Linked DNA regions of Cereibacter sphaeroides 2.4.1. The main gene of each other region encodes a partner of the protein of the gene in region 2 in a complex. Links are inferred from orthologs where the notes say so. Each region holds a gene or a part of one and is shown on either strand. Other genes may lie near its edges.

Region 1 (3,209 bases), 190 kb from region 2 along the record:
TGGAGAACATCCTGCGCGCCGAACGCCGCGGCACGGTCAAGAAGATCGCCGCCGCGCCGGGGGCGAGCCTGCGGGTCGACGATGTGATCATGGAGTTCGAATGAGCTACCGGCCGGCCGGGTTCCTCTCGAGCAGTTCGTCCCGTCGCAGGGGGAACTTGTCGATGGCCCGGCCGATCTCGCGCACGTCCCAGGGCAGGGGCTTGCGCAGCTTCACCTGCCCGTCCTTGTCGAGGATCACGAGCGAGAAGCCGCGGGGATGCAGCGTCCTGCGGATCTCGGACGGATCGTCGGGGCTGGTGTCGAAGATCACGATCACGTCGCGCTCGTCCAGAAAGTCCAGGCGGGCCGCGATCATCTCCATCTGCCGGATGAAGTTCGGATCGGCCTCGGTGTCGGCGAAGACCACCACCGGCCGTTTCGCCCACAGGAACTGTGCGAGCGTGAACCCATGGGCCTCGACCGGCCCCGGCCCTTCGGGGGCTGGGGTCTCCGCGAGGGCGGACAGGGGTAGAAACGCTGCAAGAGCAAGAATTTGAAGGGGTTTCATGCGGCCTCCCGTCCTCATATAGGCCGGCACCCGCCGAAACCCAAGTCTCACGCGTGGCCCCGCGCCCGCGGTCAGTAAGAGGGAAGAGCCGATGACCGAAGATCTCGATGCGTGGCGCAAGCTCGCCGAGAAGGAGCTGAAGGGCAAGAGCCCCGACAGCCTGACCTGGAACACGCTGGAGGGCATTCCGGTCAAGCCGCTCTATACCAGGGCCGATCTTGCGGGGATGGAGCATCTCGACGGGCTGCCCGGGGTCGCGCCCTTCACCCGCGGCGTGCGCGCCACGATGTATGCGGGCCGCCCCTGGACGATCCGGCAATATGCGGGCTTCTCGACCGCCGAGGCCTCGAACGCCTTCTACCGCAAGGCGCTGGCCGCGGGGCAGCAGGGCGTCTCGGTGGCCTTCGACCTTGCGACCCACCGCGGCTACGACAGCGACCATCCGCGCGTGGTGGGCGACGTGGGCAAGGCGGGCGTGGCCATCGACTCGATCGAGGACATGAAGATCCTGTTCAACGGCATCCCGCTCGAGAAGATCTCGGTCTCGATGACGATGAACGGCGCGGTGATCCCGATCCTCGCCAATTTCATCGTGACCGGCGAGGAGCAGGGCGTGCCGCGGGCCGCGCTGTCGGGCACGATCCAGAACGACATCCTCAAGGAGTTCATGGTCCGCAACACCTACATCTATCCGCCCGAGCCCTCGATGCGGATCATTGCGGACATCATCGAATATACCTCGAAGGAGATGCCGAAGTTCAACTCGATCTCGATCTCCGGCTATCACATGCAGGAGGCGGGGGCGAACCTCGTGCAGGAGCTGGCCTATACGCTGGCCGACGGGCGCGAATATGTCCGCGCGGCGCTGGCGCGCGGCATGAATGTGGACGATTTCGCCGGGCGCCTCAGCTTCTTCTTCGCCATCGGCATGAACTTCTTCATGGAAGCCGCGAAGCTCCGCGCGGCGCGGCTTCTGTGGCACCGGATCATGTCCGAATTCGCGCCGAAGAAGCCCGGCAGCCTGATGCTGCGCACCCACTGCCAGACCTCGGGCGTGAGCCTGCAGGAGCAGGACCCCTACAACAACGTCATCCGCACCGCTTACGAGGCGATGTCGGCGGCGCTCGGCGGCACCCAGTCGCTGCATACCAACGCGCTCGACGAGGCCATCGCGCTGCCCACCGAATTCTCGGCCCGGATCGCTCGGAACACCCAGATCATCCTGCAGGAAGAGACGGGCGTGACCAGGGTCGTCGATCCGCTGGCGGGCTCCTACTATGTCGAAAGCCTGACCGCCGAGCTTGCGGAAAAGGCCTGGGCGCTCATCGAGGAGGTCGAGGCCATGGGCGGCATGACCAAGGCCGTGGCCTCGGGGATGCCGAAGCTCCGGATCGAGGAATCGGCCGCCCGCCGGCAGGCCGCCATCGACCGCGGCGAGGATGTGATCGTCGGCGTGAACAAGTATCGGCTGGCCAAGGAAGATCCGATCGAGATCCTCGACATCGACAACGTGGCCGTCCGCGACGCGCAGATCGCGCGGCTGGAGAAGATGCGCGCCACCCGTGACGAGGCCGCCTGCCAGGCGGCGCTCGACGAACTGACCCGCCGCGCCGCCGAGGGCGGCAACCTGCTCGAAGCCGCGGTGGATGCCTCGCGCGCCCGCGCCTCTGTCGGAGAGATCAGCATGGCCATGGAGAAGGTGTTCGGCCGCCACCGTGCGGAAGTGAAGACGCTCTCGGGTGTCTATGGCGCGGCCTACGAGGGCGACGACGGCTTCGCGCAGATCCAGCGCGACGTCGAGAGCTTCGCCGAGGAAGAGGGCCGCCGGCCCCGGATGCTGGTGGTGAAGATGGGGCAGGACGGCCACGACCGCGGCGCCAAGGTGATCGCCACCGCCTTCGCCGACATCGGCTTCGACGTCGATGTGGGCACCCTGTTCCAGACGCCCGAGGAGGCGGCGCAGGACGCCATCGACAATGACGTCCATGTGGTGGGCATCTCCTCGCTGGCCGCGGGCCACAAGACCCTCGCGCCGAAGCTGATTGAGGCGCTGAAGGAGAAGGGCGCGGGCGAGATCCTCGTGATCTGCGGCGGCGTGATCCCGCAGCAGGATTACGACTTCCTGCAGCAGGCGGGGGTGAAGGCCATCTTCGGCCCCGGTACCAACATCCCCTCGGCGGCCAAGCACATCCTCGACCTGATCCGCGAGGCCCGCAGCTGACCCGACCGGCGCCGCCCGACCCCCGGGCGGCGCCGGTTGTCCCTTGCGGCCCCTGCGCAGGCGGGTCCCGCCCGCGTCCCTCCCGGACCCGGCGAGCCGAGGGCCGACCCCGGCACCGCGTCCCGCCCCTCACCGCGCTTTCACTCTGCCCAAATATCCCGGGGGTGCGGGGGCAGCGCCCCCGCGCGCGGTCTCCCCTCGCGCAGGCCCTGCCGAAACCGGGACGGAGGCCGCCCCGCCCGGACCATCCGCCGCACCCCCATGTCGCCTTTCGCGGCGAAAGCGTCGTGTTCTTTTCCGCTGGACAGCCGCTTTGCCGCCGGGCTAGGTGAAAGCCACAGGATCGGGAGAATCCGGGGGCGACCCCGGTGCCGAAGGAGCAACCGCCCCGGTAAACTCTCAGGCGCAAGGACCGTCCTGTTTCGAAGACTCTGGAGAG
Region 2 (3,133 bases):
GGCGATCAGGCGGACGAGACAGGCGGATCCCGGGCGCAGGGGACGGGAGAGGCGGCCGCAGTGGCGCGGATCGGAGGCGGCACGGCCAGAGCCTCGCCCCGCCCGAGCGACAGGGCGGGCAGTGCCGGGGCCTGCGGAAGCGCCAGAAGGGTCAGCCCTCCGAGGCAATCCGGGCAGGGGTGGAGCGGGCCCACCGGCCGGCCTTGCGCATCGAGCGCGACCGCGGTCACGCCGTAGCCGGTGCAGATCACCACCTGCTGCGCTCCCGCCGCGCGACCGCGCGCCTCGGCCACCGTCAGCGAGGCCGCGGCGAGACAGAGGGAGAGGAGGCAGGCCAGAAGGGAGCGCATCATGGCCCCGATCATAGGCCGCCCGGCGCCGGCCACAAGCGGCCCTCGGCGCGAAGATGGCGCCGGCGCACCCCGGGGCCGCGATCCGCGTGGGGCTTCCGGCCGGGTCCCGGGCCGCAGCGGGGAATGTCCGAAACGAAAAAGGCCCCGCGCGACGCGGGGCCCCCACTCATGCGGCGAAGGCGCCGGATCAGGCCGCGGTGGCCTGAGCCTTCTCGATCTCTTTCTTGATCGCGCGGGCCTTGACCGACAGCTCGTCGTCCTTGGCTTTCGCGAGGAACGCGTCGAGGCCGCCGCGGTGGTCGACCGTCCGCAGCGCCGCGGCCGAGATGCGCAGCTTGAAGGACTGGCCGAGCACGTCCGAGATCAGCGTGACATCGTTCAGGTTCGGCAGGAAGCGCCGACGGCTCTTGTTGTTGGCGTGGCTGACCGTGTTGCCGGTCATCGGAGCCTTACCGCTAAGTTCGCAGACGCGCGACATGGTCGAGATCCTCGTGGTTGTGCATGAAGGGCACCGCCAAAGGCAGCGCGCCGAATTCCATCGAGGCCGTTTAGGGGCAAAGCGGGGCGGCGTCAAGCGATTCAGGGGCGGGAGGGAGAGCCCGCGGGCCGGGAGGCGGGGGCCGGCCGCGCGGGGGCTTCGCGCCCCCGCACCCCCGCGGGATATTTGGGCCAGACTGAAGGGCCGGGGGCCTCAGAGCGTGGTCAGAAGCTCGGCCGCGGCGGCCTCGGGGGTGATCTCGCCGCGGGTCACGGCGGCGCCGAGGCGCGCCATCCGCTCGCGCGCAGGGCCGGGGCGGCTCAGAACGGCGAGGAGGCCCTCGCGCACCTCCTCCTCGAACCAGTGGCGCGCCTGCTCGGCGCGGCGGCGGGCGAAATGGCCCGTTTCGCGGCGCCAGGCCACGAGCGCCTGCATCTCGGTCCAGGCGTCGGCCAGCCCCTGTTCCTCGAGTGCGGAGACCGGCATCGCCTTGGGGAAGTCCTCGGGATCCTGCGGCCTCCGGCGCAGGAGCCGCAGCGCGCCGGCGTAGTCCGCCACCGTCCGCAGCGCCGCGGGCTTCAGATCGCCGTCGGCCTTGTTCACGAGGATGAGGTCGGCCATCTCCATGATGCCGCGCTTGACGCCCTGCAGCTCGTCGCCGCCCGCGGGCGCGAGCAGGAGCAGGAAGAGATCGCAGAGCTGGGCCACCACGGTCTCGGACTGGCCCACCCCCACCGTCTCGATCAGGATGACGTCGAAGCCCGCGGCCTCGCAGAGCGCCACCGCCTCGCGCGTGCGCCGCGCGACGCCGCCCAGATGGGTCTGGGAGGGCGAGGGCCGGATGAAGGCCTGCGGATCGCGCGAGAGCCGCTCCATCCGGGTCTTGTCGCCGAGGATCGAGCCGCCCGAGCGCGCCGAGGAGGGATCGACCGCGAGCACGGCGACCTTCAGCCCCTGCCCCGTCAGCCGGAGGCCGAAGCTCTCGATGAAGGTGGATTTGCCGACGCCGGGCGTGCCCGAGAGGCCGATGCGCAGCGCCTCGCGCCCGTTCCGGGCCAGATCGGCCAGAAGCGCGAGCGCCGCCTCGCGGTGATCGGCGCGGCGGCTCTCGACCAGCGTGATGGCGCGCGCCAGCGCACGGCGGTCGCCGCTGGCGAGACGGGAGGCGAGATCGGTCAGGTCCATCGGGCGCTCCGGCATGAGGGTCTGGCGCATCGCGGGCGCGGTGACGCGATTGTCAGGCCTGCCCGGGGATGCGGGGCTGTTGTGCCCTCTCTTCCCGCGATATGCCAGAGGCTCGGATGCGGCAAAGGAGGGTTCGATGCGGATCGGGTTCGGGATCGCGGCGCTGATGCTGCTTCTGGCGGGGCCGGCGGCGGCCCAGTCCGACGAGGCGGTGTTCGACCTCGTGCTGCGCGGGGTGCGGGCGGGCACGCTCTCCTTCGCGGGCAGCGAGCAGGACGGGCGCTATGCGGTGAACGGGCGGCTGCAGAGCGGCGGTCTCGTGAGCCTCCTGCGCACGGTCCGCTACGATGCCCGCGCGAGCGGCCGGATCGTGCGCGGCACGCCGCAGGCCAGCGCCTACAGCGAGAAGGCCGACACCGGGCGGCGTCAGTCCGAGGTGCAGCTCGCCTGGCGGAACGGCCGGCCGGTGGTCGAACGCTACGAGCCTGCGCGCAAGCCCCGCTCCTACGATGTGGATCCGGCCGCCCAGCGCGGCACGGTCGATCCGCTGACCGCGCTCTATGCCGCGCTGCGCGACGTGGATCCCGGGCAGGAATGCCGGACCTCGCTCGAGATCTTCGACGGGCGGCGGCGGACGCAGGTCGTGCTCGGCGCGCCGCAGGCGGCCGAGGGCGGCGTCGCCTGCGCCGGAGAGTTCCGGCGGATCGCGGGCTATTCCGAGGAGGACATGGCCGAGAAGTCGCGCTTCCCCTTCACGCTGCGCTACGAGCCCACCGCCGAGGGGCGCATGCGCGTCGTGCAGGTCGCCACCGACACGATCTACGGCAAGGCCACCCTGCGGCGGCGCTGACCGCCCGCTCTGGCGCGCGCCCGCGCCGGGCGCCATAAGGGCCGCATGACCGAGACGCTTCCCATCGATGCCGCCCTGCCCGGGCTGATCGCGGCGCTCCGCGCGCAGCGGATGGCGGTGCTGCAGGCGCCGCCCGGCGCGGGCAAGACCACGCGCGTGCCGCTGGCGATCCTGAAGGCGGGCCTCACCGAGGGGCGCATCGTGATGCTCGAGCCGCGGCGTCTGGCTGCCCGCGCGGCCGCCGAACGGATGGCGGCGACGCTGGGC

Evidence for each region.
Region 1: the proteins of meaB (region 2) and scpA are in contact, whole or in part, in a crystal structure (PDB 8DPB), measured with the Methylorubrum extorquens proteins. The link is inferred for Cereibacter sphaeroides 2.4.1 from one-to-one orthologs. Residues at the interface, in SOR26638.1 of Methylorubrum extorquens: Arg20, Ala21, Ala24, Arg25, Thr28, Ser32, Arg33, Arg34, His37, Thr98, Gly99, Gly100, Ser101, Ile102, Leu103, Lys106, Thr107, Ala110, Ala113, Ile114, Asp115, Arg116, Ala118, Phe119, Ile120, Arg121, Pro122, Pro124; in SOR27001.1 of Methylorubrum extorquens: Glu577, Glu578, Asn579, Asp580, Gly581, Arg582, Arg583, Arg585, His596, Ala604, Ser605, Ala608, Asp609, Gly611, Phe612, Asp613, Val614, Asp615, Ile616, Gly617, Pro618, Leu619, Glu625, Arg628, Gln629, Val631, Glu632, Asn633, Asp634, Glu661.

Annotation. Positions count from the first base shown.
Region 1 is NC_007493.2:801,484-804,692, forward strand. Bases 306-3,205 are described here. They hold scpA (methylmalonyl-CoA mutase), read left to right. Parts: upstream 306-640; coding sequence 641-2,770; downstream 2,771-3,205. Other genes in these bases: RSP_RS03975 (DUF4174 domain-containing protein), read right to left, coding at 306-549. In the rest of the region: RSP_RS03970 (acetyl-CoA carboxylase biotin carboxylase subunit), read left to right, coding at 1-104; more of RSP_RS03975, read right to left, coding at 106-305. UniProt on the Escherichia coli protein: Catalyzes the interconversion of succinyl-CoA and methylmalonyl-CoA. Could be part of a pathway that converts succinate to propionate.
Region 2 is NC_007493.2:616,097-619,229, reverse strand. What follows is about bases 31-2,854. They hold meaB (methylmalonyl Co-A mutase-associated GTPase MeaB), read right to left. Parts: upstream 2,017-2,854; coding sequence 1,045-2,016; downstream 31-1,044. Other genes in these bases: RSP_RS03060 (DUF3108 domain-containing protein), read left to right, coding at 2,153-2,854; rpmB (50S ribosomal protein L28), read right to left, coding at 541-831; RSP_RS03075 (hypothetical protein), read right to left, coding at 31-365. Also shown: more of RSP_RS03075, read right to left, coding at 6-30; more of RSP_RS03060, read left to right, coding at 2,855-2,866; ATP-dependent helicase HrpB, read left to right, coding at 2,912-3,133. UniProt on the Escherichia coli protein: Binds and hydrolyzes GTP. Likely functions as a G-protein chaperone that assists AdoCbl cofactor delivery to the methylmalonyl-CoA mutase (MCM) ScpA and reactivation of the enzyme during catalysis.